Regions from separate parts of the Streptococcus sp. HMSC34B10 genome, predicted to be linked through region 1. Evidence: predicted binding sites of a transcription regulator. Region 1 holds the regulator's gene; each other region holds the start of a gene.

The links. Region 1 encodes NrdR, which represses ribonucleotide reductase genes. Its sites were predicted from a motif close to ACACNATATATNGTGT; they were not measured.
Region 2: a site for NrdR is predicted at 1,745-1,760, ahead of nrdD (anaerobic ribonucleoside-triphosphate reductase). Genes of this name have one in related genera too.
Region 3: a site for NrdR is predicted at 2,776-2,791, ahead of nrdH (glutaredoxin-like protein NrdH). Genes of this name have one in related genera too.

What each region holds. Positions count from the first base shown of each region.
Region 1 covers NZ_KV841551.1:43,745-48,983, forward strand. The annotation lists gene HMPREF3237_RS03510 (streptosactin export ABC transporter GggC) at 1-322, opposite strand, end outside; gene HMPREF3237_RS03515 (hypothetical protein) at 451-1,203, opposite strand; gene HMPREF3237_RS03520 (ABC transporter ATP-binding protein) at 1,219-1,914, opposite strand; gene HMPREF3237_RS03525 (GntR family transcriptional regulator) at 1,918-2,283, opposite strand; gene nrdR (transcriptional regulator NrdR) at 2,428-2,901, shown strand; gene HMPREF3237_RS03535 (replication initiation and membrane attachment family protein) at 2,902-4,071, shown strand; gene dnaI (primosomal protein DnaI) at 4,072-4,968, shown strand; gene HMPREF3237_RS03545 (NADPH-dependent oxidoreductase) at 4,965-5,239, shown strand, end outside.
Region 2 covers NZ_KV841546.1:47,543-52,781, forward strand. The annotation lists gene HMPREF3237_RS09045 (hypothetical protein) at 1-101, shown strand, start outside; gene HMPREF3237_RS01615 (damage-inducible protein CinA) at 146-1,699, shown strand; gene nrdD (anaerobic ribonucleoside-triphosphate reductase) at 1,825-4,026, shown strand; gene HMPREF3237_RS08975 (hypothetical protein) at 4,042-4,182, shown strand; gene HMPREF3237_RS01630 (GNAT family N-acetyltransferase) at 4,221-4,721, shown strand; gene nrdG (anaerobic ribonucleoside-triphosphate reductase activating protein) at 4,726-5,239, shown strand, end outside.
Region 3 covers NZ_KV841553.1:123,142-128,380, forward strand. The annotation lists gene udk (uridine kinase) at 1-424, opposite strand, end outside; gene ptsP (phosphoenolpyruvate--protein phosphotransferase) at 543-2,276, opposite strand; gene HMPREF3237_RS04915 (phosphocarrier protein HPr) at 2,281-2,544, opposite strand; gene nrdH (glutaredoxin-like protein NrdH) at 2,904-3,122, shown strand; gene nrdE (class 1b ribonucleoside-diphosphate reductase subunit alpha) at 3,192-5,239, shown strand, end outside.

The sequences.
Region 1 (5,239 bases):
TTTCCAAATCAGATAAAATATCTTGTTCAGAGATATGGTAGCTATGTAAAAAGCGATGAAAGATAGCACTTTTCATTCCGAATTTGAAATCTGTAATGACTCGTGCATAGTAATATCGTTTCCCAGCTAGGCCGAGTAAAAGGATGAGGTTTCCTAGAATCCCTAAGATAAGTACTTTCCAGAGGAGATTGAGCTCTTGATTGGTAAAACTAGCGACGATATTCTGAACTAAGGCGGGAGTGATAATAGCTTCCAGCCAAGTGATGACAATTGACAATAAATACAGGGTGAGGTGTTTTTTGGTGACAAATTTTCTTAGCATGGATATGAACCCTCCCTTTTCATCAGAGTAATCAATTAAAGTTATTATACTCTTTTTTGTAAAATAATTCACATGAAAAAAGAATTAAGAAAAGTCTAGCAAAACAGTGTTTGCTAGACTTTTTATGGTTATTGAAGGTTGACCTTGTTTTTCAAGATATAGTAGGTTCCGACATAGGCAATGATAGATAAAATCAAGTCTTTGATCGTTTGAAGGTATAAAAACCAATTAAAGTTGTTGCCATATAAATTCAAATCAAATAAACTATCAATTCGGAAGAAAATTCCAAAAAAGCTTAAAATGATGTTGATGACAATGTAAGCAAGAACTGCAAGGGCTGTACGATATTCGTTAAAGAGTTGCCCAATGGAAATGGATAGATAAATCAAGAGGATACCAAAGACAGAATTGAACACAAGGTAGGGGATGTAAATCCAGTCTTCAAATAAATGAATGCTGAAGAAACGATAGATGTAGATGTAATCTTTTTCTAGAGGAGATAGGAAAATGATAATAGAGATGCTTGCTACAAAAACAATGTAACTAAGCAAGGTCCAGACAAAGGCACCAAAGAGTTTGGATAGAATAATATGGTGTTCAGATACTGGAAGTGTCAGTGTCAGATACCCTTGACGCTCATAAACACTTCCCTTGAATCTCCGAATGATGAGAATGAGAGTAGAGATAAAGAGCGTGATCATCAAACCACCAAATACAAGCGATAAAAAGAAAAAGATTAAGGTGTCATCGACATTTTTTAACTGGGCTAGAGCTCCAGACTGGTAACCAATTAAAACGGAAATTCCAAGGATAACGCCGTAGAGAGAAAGGTACCATTTATTGACATTTTTAAATTCATAACGAACTAAATTCCAAAACATAATAATCTCCTTTGCTTAAGCTTTAAACTCATGTCGGAAGAGTTGGTCGATGGACTCTCCTGTCTCAGAACGGATATCATCTACATTTCCTTGACGAACGACTTTTCCATCTTTGAGGAAGATAATTTCATCCAAGATGGGTTCAATATCAGAAATCAAGTGCGTTGAAATAATGACAGTTGAAGTCTGAGAGTAGTTGTTAATAATGGTGTTCAAGATATAGTCACGAGCAGCAGGGTCTACTCCACCGATAGGCTCATCAAGTATATATAGTCGTGCTTCTCGACTCATGACAAGGATGAGTTGCACCTTTTCCTTAGTCCCTTTGGAAAGCTTTTTAAAGCGGCTATTTTCATCAATACCGAGATCACGAAGAAGGTGGAGGGCACGTTGTAGATTGAAATCTTTATAAAAGGTCTTGAAATAGGTTAGGGCTTCCTTGACCTTCATTTGTTCATTGAGATAAGTTGTATCTGGAAGGTAAGAAACAATGGCTTTTGTGGCTGGACTCGGAGTCATATTATCGATGAGAATATGACCTTGTTCTGGTTGAAGAAGACCGTTGATGAGTTTAATCAGGGTTGTTTTTCCGGAACCGTTTGGTCCGAGGAGACCAACGATCTTTCCAGCTGGGATTTCAAGGGAAACATTTTGAAGAGCAGGGCTTGCTCCATAGAATTTTGAAACATTTTCAAACGTTAACAAGGTCATAGTTTAAACTCCTTCAATATAATCTCTCAAAACAATAGGTAGTTCTTCTTTTTCATAGCCAAATTCTACCATGACTGTGACAAACTGTTGCAGTTGTTCTACGGATAGTTGTTTACGGGATTGGCGGATTAAGTCCAAATCTTCTGTGACAAAACGTCCTGCGGTCCGCTTGGTGTAGACGAAGCCTTCTCTTTCCAGATCTGAAAGGGCACGTTGAATAGTGTTTGGATTGACGCCAGCCTCGCTAGCCAGTTCTCTGACAGTTGGCAGTTGTTGATTAGGCTCGAGTTTATGTGAAACAATTTGTAATTTAATTTTTTCCATAATCTGCATATAAATGGGTTTGTTGTTATCAAATGTCCAGGACATCACGGTCTCCTTTCAACAATTTCTTTTTGTATCACTTAAATAATACAACTAAACAAAAAAACTTGTCAAGCCAAAAGGAGAATTATTTTGGGAATTGCTTAAAAAAATGGTATAATGAAAAGAAAACGACAAGGAGGGGAAGGCATGCGTTGTCCAAAATGTGGCGCTACTAAATCAAGTGTTATCGATAGCCGTCAAGCCGAAGAAGGAAATACGATTAGAAGAAGACGTGAGTGCGAAGAATGCCAACATCGTTTTACGACCTATGAACGTGTAGAAGAAAGAACCTTGGTTGTCGTTAAGAAAGATGGCACACGGGAGCAGTTTTCAAGAGATAAAATCTTTAATGGGATTATTCGTTCGGCCCAAAAACGTCCGGTATCCAGTGATGAGATTGGTATGGTCGTTAGTCGTATCGAACAAAAACTCCTCAGTCGTAATGATAATGAAATTCAAAGTGAGGATATCGGTTCTCTCGTTATGGAAGAATTGGCAGAACTAGATGAAATCACCTACGTTCGTTTCGCTAGTGTCTATCGTAGCTTTAAAGACGTGAGCGAGCTAGAAAATCTTCTCAAACAAATTACGCAATCTTCAAAGAAGAAAAAGGAAAAATAAATGAAGCCTAATGATCGTTTTTCTTTTCTAAAGAATAATCGGGTGTCGCAAGATCCCACATCTCTGGTGCAGTGCTACCTCCCGATTATCGGTCAGGATGCGCTGAGTCTTTACCTTTATACCCTAGCCTTTTGGGATAATGGGCAAAAGGAACATCTCTTTGCTGCGATTCTCAATCATCTTAATTTCGGAATGGACAGGCTTTTAAAGGCTTTTAAAATTTTATCAGCCTTCAACTTGGTTACCCTCTATCAAAAGGGTGACGTTTATGAAATTGCTATTCATCCAACGATTTCTGGTTCAGATTTCTTGCGTCATACGGTTTATCGTACCTTATTAGAGAAAAAAATTGGAGAGCCGGCAGTTTCTGATTTGCGTCAAGAGTCTGCAGACGGAGAAGCTTTGACAGTTCCTTTGAGTCAGGTCTTTCCAGAAATAGAGGACATGGCTAGTCATGACGAGATGCCAGCAAGAGCTAATTTCACGAATGATTTTGATTTGGAGCATTTTCGTCAGCTCATGATGAGAGATAATCTCCGTTTCCAAGATGAACAGTCAGATGTTTTAGAGTTATTTAAAATCGCTGATGAGAAAAAATGGACCTGGTTTGAAACCTATCAGCTAGCAAAAGGAACAGCAGTTTCTCAAGTCATTTCTATCAAGCGTATGCGTGAAAAATTAGCGCAACAGCCTGTTGCATCGGATTTTAGTCCTAAGGAAGCGACCATTATCCGAGAAGCTAAAAGTAAAACGGCCCTAGAATTTTTAGCGGGAATCAAACAAACCCGAAATGCAGGAATTATCCAAGCTGAACGCGATTTGCTAAAACAGATGGCAGACCTAGGCTTGCTTGATGAAGTTATCAATGTCGTTATACTTTTGACCTTCAACAAGGTTGATTCGGCCAATCTCAATGAAAAATATGCCATGAAAGTGGCCAATGATTACTCTTATAACAAAGTCAGAACTGCTGAAGAGGCTGTGCTTCGAATTAGAGAAAAAAATCAAAAGGGGCAAGAATCAAAAACAGCGAAGACAAGCCAGGCAAAAACCAATGTTCCTAAATGGAGTAATCCAGAATATAAAAACACGTCATCAGCTGAGGAATTGGAAGAAATGGAACGCCAAACCCTAGAATTATTAGCGAAATTAGATAATGGAGGTGAATAGATGGAAAGTGTAGGAGATGTGCTAAAAGGTCATCCCAGCCGTTTTCAATACCAGGACCTGGTCCATCAGATTGTAAAAGATCCTGATGTTGCGGCTTTTATCCAGAAGGAATCTCTCAGTCAAGAGGAATTGAATCGTAGTATCTCTAAGTTTAACCAATACATCACCGAGCGTGATAAGTTCCTTCGCGGAGATACAGACTATATCGCGCGTGGTTACAAGCCTGTCCTGGTCATGAACCATGGTTACGCAGATGTATCCTATGAGGAAACTCCGGAACTGATTGCGGCTGAAAAAGAAGCAGCTATTAAGAAACGTCTAAAATTAATCAATTTACCATCTAGTTTGAAAAATGTCAGCTTTTTAGATGTTTATCGTGATGATGTTGCACGTTTAGCTGTTCTAAATAGAATGATCAAATTTGTTAATGATTACCCAGAAAACCGTAAAGGTCTCTATCTCTATGGAGATTTTGGGGTAGGAAAGAGTTTTATGGTGGCTGCCCTAGCCCATGATTTGTCAGAAAAACGTGGTGTTTCATCAACTCTTCTCCATTATCCGAGCTTTGTCATTGATGTCAAAAATGCTATTGGGGATGGCTCTGTCAAAACCTTGGTAGATGAAATCAAGCTGGCAGAAGTTCTGATTTTGGATGATATCGGTGCTGAGCAATCAACACCGTGGGTCCGTGATGAAATCTTGCAGGTGATTCTTCAGTATCGCATGCAGGAAGATTTACCGACTTTCTTTACTTCAAACTTCAATTTTGAAGATTTGGAAAAACATTTTGCAAAAGGCAAGAACGGAAATGACGAAACTTGGGAAGCCAGACGTGTCATGGAACGTATCCGTTACCTTGCTGAAGAAACACAACTAAAAGGAGAAAACCGTCGATGACAGAAACAATCAAATTAATGAAGGCTCATACTTCAGTGCGTAGATTTAAGGAGCAAGAGATTCCCCAAGAAGATTTAAATACCATTTTGTCTGCAGGACAAATGGCTTCTTCTTGGAAAAATTTCCAATCGTATTCTGTGATTGTAGTTAGAAGTCAAGAAAAGAAGGATGCCTTATTTGAGTTAGTTCCTCAAGAAGCGATTCGCCAGTCTGCAGCCTTTCTCCTCTTTGTCGGTGACCTAAACTGTGCAGAAAAAGGAGCCCGTCTTCA
Region 2 (5,239 bases), on a different contig from region 1:
ATTATAAGAAGTCTCCTTATCATCGTTTTTATGAGGTTGAACGTTTTGTTTCTTTGTCTGAAAAATTGCGTAAGCGTTCGCCACAGGCTGACAAGAACTAGACTTTTTGATATACTAGAACAAATTAAACGACAGGAGAGAATGAATGAACGTATATGGCAGATTAGAAGAGGAACCAACTCCATCTTGGACGGGAATTCAGGATGATTTAGTTGGGAGAGAGGAGCGTTTCGAGGATGAACCAAGTTCATTTGCTCCCTTACCATTATTTAAAATCCTAATCTGGAGCACTCTAGTTGTACTTGTATCTGTAGTTCTTCCTTTCTTGCTAGGACTAACTAGCCCAGAGCAGGCACAAGATTTTTATATCGGATGGGCTATGCACCAAGGGGGAGATATCTACACAGACTATTTTGGAACTAGTGGTCTCCTCTATTACTTTTTACAGTATTTAACCAAGGGCAGTATTTTGTTTGCTGTTTTTAATTGGTTGGCCTTAGTAGGTGCTGGATTCTTTCTTTTTCATTCGGCTTACAATCTGACGGAACAAAATCAGCAATCGCAACAAGTGTTGACGGTCTTTTATGTCCTGGCTAGTGTTCTTAGCTTTGGTGGTGGCTATGCAACTATTCTTGCCCTCCCATTCTTGTTCTATGCCCTCAGTTTAGTGACTGCCTATTTGGCAGAACCAGGTCATGATAAAGGTTTCATCCTCATTGGAATTGTCTTGGCTCTAGCATTTTTCTTTGCACCTTTAGTTACAATCTTGTTTGCATTTGTTTTATTTTTTGCTGTAACATCTTTTAATGTTGGCCGTAACAACTTAACTCATGGTCTTTATCAATTCTTTGCAGCGGGCCTTGGTTTTTCAATTTTCTTTTATCCGATTGGTTACTATACGGTTTATAAGGGAAGTTTCGGAAATGCGATTAGTCAAATCCTCTACCCAATAGATAGTTTGAATTTTGTATCTAACCCAAGTTTATTAGATAACCTTCTCTTCTATGGATTGTTGGCAATTGCTCTTGGAGCCTTGACGCTGGCATTTATAGGCCTTTTCCAATCGAAACCATTAAAGCAGTCAGTTTTATCAGTGTTTGCTGCAATAGCGGTCGTTTTAGCGTTAGGTCTAGAAATTTTTTCTACAGATCTCATCCATGGTAGCCGTATGGTTGAATTACTACCTTTCTTGTCGCTTCTTCTAATAACGCGAATTCGTACAGAGAAACCAGAAGGAGCCAATCGTCGTAGAAGACGCAGAGAAGAAACATCAGTATGGGGAACTTTTGTAAAAGGAAATGCCTATTTACCAATTTTGGCCCTAGTTTACCTATTTTTAGCTCCTATAGTCTCACGCTATGTGCTTCATGCAGAGCAATATCAAGAACGTACAAGCATTGAAGCTAAGATTAAAGGCGAAACACAGGCTACAGATCGTATCTATGTCTGGGACAATCATACAGGCAGTTATAAGGCTAGCGAGCGCTTATCAGCTAGTCAGTTGCTATCGCCTAGATTGCATACAGGACTTGATGCAAATCGGACCAAACTTGTAAATGATCTGCGAGATAATCAACCAAAGATGATTGTCGTAAATACAAAAACACCCCTATGGACAGAAGTTGAGCAGCTTCTAGCTGAAAATTATCAAGCGGTTCAAGGTGAATTTAAAGATTTCAAACTCTACAAACTAAAATAAAAACTATCAATATCTTGTGTAATTTTTAAAAATTTTTATTTTCTTACACAAGATATTGATTTTTATTTTTTTAGTGATATAATACTTTTTAGAATCAATATTATATTTAAGAAAAGGGTGTGGATATGATTGTACTGGAAGAGAAGGCTGCCCCTGCTCCAACTTTATTCGTTGAAAAGCGTGACGGCAGACGTGTCATTTTTGATGTAGATAAGATTGACAAAGCGCTTCATAAGGCTGCTGAAAAGGTTATGGATGTGACTCCCTTGGTCGAAAAGCGACTTAGTACTCTCGTTGAGCGTATTGTCGCAGAGATTCACAGCCGCTTCCCACAAGGTGTAAAAATCTATGAAATCCAAAACATCGTAGAACATGAGTTGTTGGAAGCTAAAGAGTATGCCTTGGCTGAGGAGTATATCACTTATCGGACTCAAAGGGATTTTGAGCGCTCAAAAGCGACAGATATCAACTTTAGCATTCATAAGCTTCTCAATAAAGATCAGTCCGTTGTCAATGAAAATGCTAATAAGGATAGTGATGTCTTTAATACCCAGCGTGATTTAACAGCAGGGATTGTAGGAAAATCCATCGGTTTGCAAATGTTGCCTAAGCATGTAGCCAATGCTCATCAAAAAGGAGATATCCACTATCACGATTTGGACTACAGCCCTTACACACCGATGACAAACTGTTGTTTGATTGATTTCAAAGGTATGCTTGCTAATGGTTTCAAGATTGGGAATGCCGAGGTAGAGAGCCCTAAGTCTATCCAAACTGCGACAGCGCAGATTTCACAGATCATCGCAAATGTTGCTTCAAGCCAATATGGTGGCTGCTCGGCTGACCGTATCGATGAAGTTCTGGCGCCTTATGCAGAAAAAAATTATCAAAAACACCTCAAAGATGCAGAGGAATGGGTGTTGCCAGAAAAACGTGAAGATTATGCATGGAAAAAGACAAAGAAAGACATCTATGATGCCATGCAGTCTCTTGAATATGAAATCAATACTCTCTTCACATCAAATGGGCAAACACCATTTACATCGCTTGGTTTTGGTCTAGGAACCAGTCGTTTTGAACGTGAAATTCAAAAGGCAATTTTGAATATTCGAATTAAAGGTCTTGGTTCAGAACACCGTACAGCTATCTTCCCTAAACTAATCTTCACCCTTAAAAGAGGATTAAACTTAGAAGAAGGAACTCCGAACTACGATATTAAGCAGTTGGCTTTAGAGTGCGCTACCAAGCGGATGTATCCGGATGTTTTGTCTTACGATAAAATTGTTGAGCTGACAGGTTCTTTCAAGGTTCCAATGGGATGCCGTTCTTTCCTTCAAGGATGGAAGGATGAAAACGGGGTAGAAGTTAATTCAGGCCGTATGAACTTAGGTGTTGTAACGGTCAATCTTCCACGTATTGCTCTTGAATCCGAAGGCGATATGAATAAGTTCTGGGAAATCTTTAATGAACGAATGAATATTGCTGAAGATGCACTTGTTTATCGAGTGGAACGTACGAAAGAGGCAACTCCAGCTAATGCGCCTATCCTCTATCAATATGGAGCTTTTGGTCATCGCCTTGGGAAGGAAGAAAGTGTTGACCAACTCTTTAAGAATCGTCGTGCGACTGTTTCGCTTGGCTATATCGGCCTTTATGAAGTGGCGACAGTCTTCTTTGGAAACAATTGGGAAACCAATCCTGAAGCTAAAGAATTCACCCTTGATATCATTCGAGACATGAAACATCGAGTAGAAGAGTGGTCAGACCAATATGGCTATCACTTCTCTATTTATTCAACGCCGTCTGAAAGTCTGACCGACCGTTTCTGTCGCCTGGATACGGAAAAATTTGGAAAGGTTCCGGACATAACTGATAAGGAATATTATACGAATAGTTTCCATTATGATGTCCGTAAAAATCCAACTCCTTTTGAAAAATTGGACTTCGAGAAGGTTTATCCAGAAGCGGGTGCATCAGGTGGTTTTATCCACTACTGTGAGTACCCAGTTCTTCAGCAAAATCCAAAGGCCTTGGAAGCTGTTTGGGATTATGCTTATGACCGTGTAGGTTATCTCGGAACCAATACTCCAATTGACCGCTGTTACAAGTGTGATTTTGAAGGAGATTTTACTCCGACTGAGAGAGGATTTGTTTGTCCAAATTGTGGCAATAGTGATCCAAAAACGGTAGATGTAGTCAAACGAACTTGTGGTTATCTTGGAAATCCGCAAGCTCGTCCGATGGTTAATGGTCGTCACAAGGAAATCGCTGCGCGTGTGAAACACATGAACGGTTCAACGATTAAGACACCTGGTCATAAAGTATAACTAAGAAAAGGAATTATGGGAAAATATCAATTAGACGATAAGGGCAAGGCTTTGGTTCAACGATTCCACGAAAAGCATTCAAAGGGTGGAGTCAATAAAAAAGACCGAGTAGCTAGCCTTAGAGAACAGTTTTTAAACAAAAACAAGAAAAAGTGAGAGTTGCCTCTCGCTTTTCTTATAGCGGGGAGGGGAATATGGAACTACGCAGACCGACATTGGCAGATAAAGAGACTGTTTTAGACATGATGGCAGAGTTTGAAAAGGGCCAATCAGCCCACGACGGTGGCTTTTGGGATGCTGAGGGTTTTTCTTACGAGAATTGGCTAGAAACTAACCTGAATAAAGAAATGGGAATAAACTTGCCTGAAAATCGCGTTCCATCAATTCAGTTCGTATTGTTTGATGAATCAGGTCATGCTTTAGGTTTTTTAAATTTACGGTTGAGACTGAATGAGGGGTTGCTGAATCATGCGGGCCATATTGGCTATTCCATCCGCCCGTCTGAAAGAGACAAGGGCTACGCCAAAGAGTCCCTCCGACAAGGTCTACAAGTTGCTAAGGGAAAGAATATCAAACGAGCGCTTGTGACTTGTAGTACGGAAAATCCTGCCAGTCGAGAGGTTATCTTAGGTAATGGTGGAGAGTTGGAGGATGTTCAAAATGGAACGGAGCGTTATTGGATAGAGTTGGGGTAAAAGTATGACATGGAATACACCAAAACCAGGCGAGTGGAAGAGTGAAGAGCTCAGTAAAGGACGCATCATCGATTACAAGGCTTTTAACTTTGTGGATGGAGAAGGGGTGCGCAACTCTCTCTATGTATCAGGTTGCATGTTTCACTGTGAAGGTTGTTACAATGTAGCAACCTGGTCCTTTAATGCAGGCATACCTTATACCCCAGAGTTAGAAGAACAAATCATGGCAGACTTAGCCCAGCCCTATGTTCAAGGATTGACTTTGCTAGGAGGAGAACCATTCCTAAATACAGGTATCCTTTTGCCCCTTGTAAAACGTATTCGAAAAGAGTTGCCAGAAAAAGATATCTGGTCTTGGACGGGCTACACTTGGGAAGAAATGATGTTAGAAACCCCTGATAAACTGGAGCTCTTGTCGCTGATTGATATCCTAGTCGATGGTCGGTATGACAAAAGCAAGCGTAATCTCATGCTCCAGTTCCGAGGTTCTTCTAATCAGCGGATTATCGATGTGCAAA
Region 3 (5,239 bases), on a different contig from region 1:
GGCGAATGATTCGAACATCATCATCTGTATCCACAAAAATCTTGATATCCATAAGATCACGGAGACGCTTATCTTCAAGAACTAAAATCCCTTCGACAATAAAAACATCCTGTGGTTTTTGACGATAAGTCTTTGAACTTCGTGTATGTTCTGTATAGTCATAGGTTGGAATATCTACAGGGCGTCCTGCTAGCAATTCCTTTATCTGCTCAATCATCAAATCTGTATCAAAAGCAAATGGATGGTCATAATTTGTCTTGATTCGTTCCTCAAAGGTTAAGTGAGACTGATCCTTGTAATAAGAATCATGCTCAATCATGGCAATCTTTTCATTAGGAAAATGCGATAAGATAGCTTTAGAAACGCTTGTTTTTCCTCCTCCAGATCCCCCTGTTACTCCGATAATGATTGGTCTGTTTTGCATAGTTGCCTCCGTATTTTTCCTTTGTCTATTTTACCATATTTTTTAGAAATTTTACAGAAAGAGTTTTCTATATAAAAGATCAAAAAACCTTGCAACCAAAGTTACAAGGCTTAAATTATTAATCGAAGTTAACGTATTCTTTTGATAGCTCAATAACTTCTTCCATTGTTGAACATTCAGTAAGAGCACGGTTAGCATATTCTTGCATCTTAGCTGTGTCTAATTTCTTCATCAAGCTACGAGTACGAAGTACTGAAGTAGCTGACATTGAGAACTCATCCAATCCCATTCCGACAAGAAGCGGAACAGCTGTTTGGTCACCAGCCATTTCACCACACATACCGGCCCATTTACCTTCAGCATGCGCTGCTTTGATCACGTTATTGATCAAACGAAGGATTGATGGGTTATATGGTTGGTAAAGGTATGAAACTTGTTCGTTCATACGGTCAGCAGCCATTGTGTATTGGATAAGGTCATTTGTACCAATTGAGAAGAAATCAACTTCTTTCGCGAATTGGTCTGCAAGCATCGCAGCAGCTGGGATTTCAATCATGATACCAACTTGAATATCATCAGCAACTGTAACTCCTTCAGCAAGCAATTTAGCCTTTTCTTCTTCCAAAATACCTTTAGCTGTACGGAATTCTTTCAACAAAGCAACCATTGGGAACATGATACGCAATTTACCGTGAACAGATGCACGAAGCAAAGCACGCAATTGTGTACGGAACATTTGGTTACCAGTTTCAGAGATAGAAATACGCAAAGCACGGTAACCCAAGAATGGGTTCATTTCTTTAGGTAGATCGAAGTAAGGAAGCTCTTTATCCCCACCAATATCCATTGTACGAACGACAACAGGTTTACCGTTCATACCTTCAAGAACTGCTTTGTACGCTTCATATTGGTCGTCTTCAGTTGGGAAATCTTGAGAGTCCATGTACAAGAATTCTGTACGATAAAGACCAACAGCTTCTGCACCATTATGATTAACACCTTCTACGTCTTTAGGTGTACCAATGTTGGCAGCCAACTCGAAGTGTTTACCATCAGCTGTTACTGTTTTAGCATCTTTAAGGAGAGCCCATTCAGCTTTCTGTTTCGCATAAGCTTCACCAGCTGCTTTAAATTCAGCAATTTGCTCTTCACTTGGGTTGATAACAACTTCACCAGTAATACCTGAAACTGCCAAAATGTCGCCATCTTTGACAAGTTCAGTAATGTTGTTTGTCCCCAATACAGCAGCAATTTCAAGTGTACGAGCCATGATTGCTGAGTGGCTTGTACGACCACCAATGTTTGTTACAAAAGCTTTTACGAAATTTTTGTCCAATTGAGCAGTATCAGATGGAGTCAAGTCATGTGCAATCACAATCACTTCTTCATTAATAGAAGCAGGGTTCGGTAATTTCTTACCAAGAAGGTTTGCCAAAACACGTTTTGTAACGTCGCGGATATCCGCTGCGCGCTCTTGCATGTATGGGTTATCTTCCATTCCTTCAAAAATCGTGATAAACATGTCTGTTACTTCTTTCAGACCTGCTTCAGCATTTACTTTTTTAGCACGAATTGTTTCTTTAATTTGACCAATCAATTCTGGGTCAGCAAGAACCATTAAGTGAGCGTCAAATACTTGCGCTGCCTCTTCACCAAGCGTACCTACAGCCTTCTCGCGGATAAGAGAAAGCTCGTTTTGAGAAGCTTCAAGAGCATCATCCAAACGAGCCTCTTCTGCATTTGTATCTTCGACTGTAACAGTCTCGAATGATAAATCCGGTTGAACGAGTAGATATGCTTTAGCAACTGCAACACCATCAGATGCTGCGATTCCTTTAAGCATTTCTGTCATATTCTTATGCCAATCCTTCTTTTTCCATTGTTTCTGAGATTGCAGCGATAGCATCATCAGCGTCTGCACCTTCAGCAGAGATTGTAACGTCTGCACCTTGGCCAACACCAAGACTCATAACACCCATGATTGATTTAAGGTTAACTGATTTACCTTTGTATTCAAGAGTAATATCTGAAGCAAATTTGCTAGCAGTTTGTACCAACAATGTTGCTGGACGTGCGTGAATACCTGTTTCTGCCACTACGTGGAAATCTTTAGAAGCCATAGTTTGACTCTCCTTTTGTTCTTTCTTTTTTGAGTTATATCTGATAACCCTTACAATTTGGTATTATATCACCTTCTGTGATTTTTTTCAAGTGTTTTATGGGATTTCTTCTTTTTCCTTTCAGATAACTTGCTGAAAATCTTCTATTTTATATATCAAAATACATCATGTAGTTTTTTATATTTTTAACATTTAGAAAACGCTGTTATTTATGGGTTTTATTTTTTACAAACACTATATATTGTGTTTAATTATCTCTTATCTAAAAAAATCTACAATATTTAGTTCTTCTTCGTTGACAAAGATTTTTTTTCTGATATACTTAAGAAGTAATTAAATTTTGAAAGGGGAGTTACAGAATGGTAACCGTTTATTCTAAAAATAATTGTGTTCAATGTAAAATGACCAAACGATTCTTAGATAGTAACAACATCACATATCGCGAAATCAATCTTGACGAACAACCTGAATTTATTGAACAAGTTAAAGAGCTCGGCTTTAGCGCTGCTCCTATCATCCAAACACCGACTGAAGTTTTCTCTGGGTTCCAACCAGCAAAACTCAAAAAACTTGCTTAACAATCAGGACTCAAAGCTTCTATGTCAATCTTAGAAGCCTTTCTTTTGTAATGAATTAAAGGGAATTTTATGGGATTAAAACAACTCGAGGATGTAACTTACTTCCGTCTAAATAATGAAATTAACCGTCCAGTTAATGGTCAAATTATGCTTCATAAAGATAAAGAAGCTTTGGATGCATTCTTTAAAGAAAATGTTGAGCCTAACTCAATGGTATTTGATTCTATCAGAGATAAAATTGATTACCTCATCAAACAAGACTATATCGAAACAGCATTTATCAAGAAATATCGTCCAGAATTCTTAGAAGAGCTTTATCAATTTATTAAAGATCAAAACTTCCAATTCAAGTCATTCATGGCAGCATACAAGTTTTACAATCAATATGCCTTGAAAACTAATGATGGGGAATACTATCTTGAGAGCATGGAAGACCGTGTCTTCTTTAACGCTCTTTACTTTGCTGATGGCAATGAAACTATCGCAATTGATATTGCCAATGAAATCATCCACCAACGCTACCAACCTGCTACACCATCTTTCTTAAATGCAGGGCGTGCACGTCGTGGTGAATTGGTATCCTGTTTCTTGATCCAGGTTACAGATGATATGAACTCTATCGGACGTTCTATCAACTCGGCTCTTCAACTTTCACGTATCGGTGGTGGTGTAGGGATTTCACTCAGCAACCTTCGTGAAGCTGGAGCTCCTATCAAAGGATATGAAGGTGCTGCCTCTGGTGTCGTACCAGTTATGAAACTCTTCGAAGACAGCTTCTCTTACTCAAACCAACTGGGACAACGTCAGGGTGCAGGTGTGGTCTACCTCAACGTCTTCCACCCAGACATTATTGCCTTCCTTTCTACTAAGAAAGAAAATGCCGATGAAAAAGTTCGTGTGAAGACTTTATCACTTGGTGTTGTGGTACCAGATAAATTCTACGAATTAGCACGTAAAAACGAAGAAATGTATCTCTTCAGTCCTTATTCTGTTGAAAAAGAGTATGGCGTACCTTTCAACTATATTGATATCACTGAAAAATACGATGAATTGGTGGCAAATCCAAACATCCGCAAGACAAAAATAAAGGCGCGTGATTTGGAAACAGAAATTTCTAAATTGCAACAAGAATCTGGCTATCCTTATGTAGTCAACATCGATACTGCTAACCGCGCTAATCCAGTCGATGGTAAAATCATCATGAGTAACTTGTGTTCTGAAATTCTTCAAGTCCAAGAACCGAGCTTAATCAACGATGCTCAAGAATTCCTTAAAATGGGTACTGACGTTTCATGTAACCTTGGTTCAACAAACGTGGTCAACATGATGACTTCACCTGACTTTGGTCGCTCTATTCGAGCTATGGTACGTGCTTTGACTTTCGTTACAGATAGTTCTCATATCGTTGCTGTTCCTACTATAGACCATGGAAATAGCCAAGCACACACCTTTGGTCTTGGGGCTATGGGACTTCACAGTTATCTAGCTCAACAACTAATTGAGTATGGATCACCTGAGTCTGTTGAATTTACCAGCATCTACTTTATGCTCATGAATTACTGGACTCTCGTAGAATCAAACAATATCGCACGTGAACGCGGCATTACCTTCCACAACTTTGAAAAATCAGACTATGCCAACGGGACTTATTTTGATAAGTATGTAACTGGAGAGTTTGTTCCAAAATCTGATCGTATCAAAGAACTCTTCAAAGATGTCTTTATCCCAAGTGCTGCTGATTGGGCTGAACTTCGTGATAAAGTTAAAGTGGATGGTCTTTACCACCAAAACCGCCTTGCTGTAGCACCAAACGGTTCTATCAGCTACATCAACGATGTTTCTGCTTCTATCCACCCAATCACTCAACGGATTGAAGAACGTCAAGAGAAGAAAATCGGTAAGATTTACTATCCTGCTGCAGGATTGTCAACAGACACCATTCCTTACTATACTTCTGCATACGATATGGACATGCGTAAAGTAATTGATGTTTACGCTGCCGCAACTGAGCACGTAGACCAAGGACTTTCACTCACACTCTTCATGCGCAGTGATATTCCACAAGGACTTTACGAATGGAAATCAGAAAACAAACAAACGACACGTGACCTTTCTAT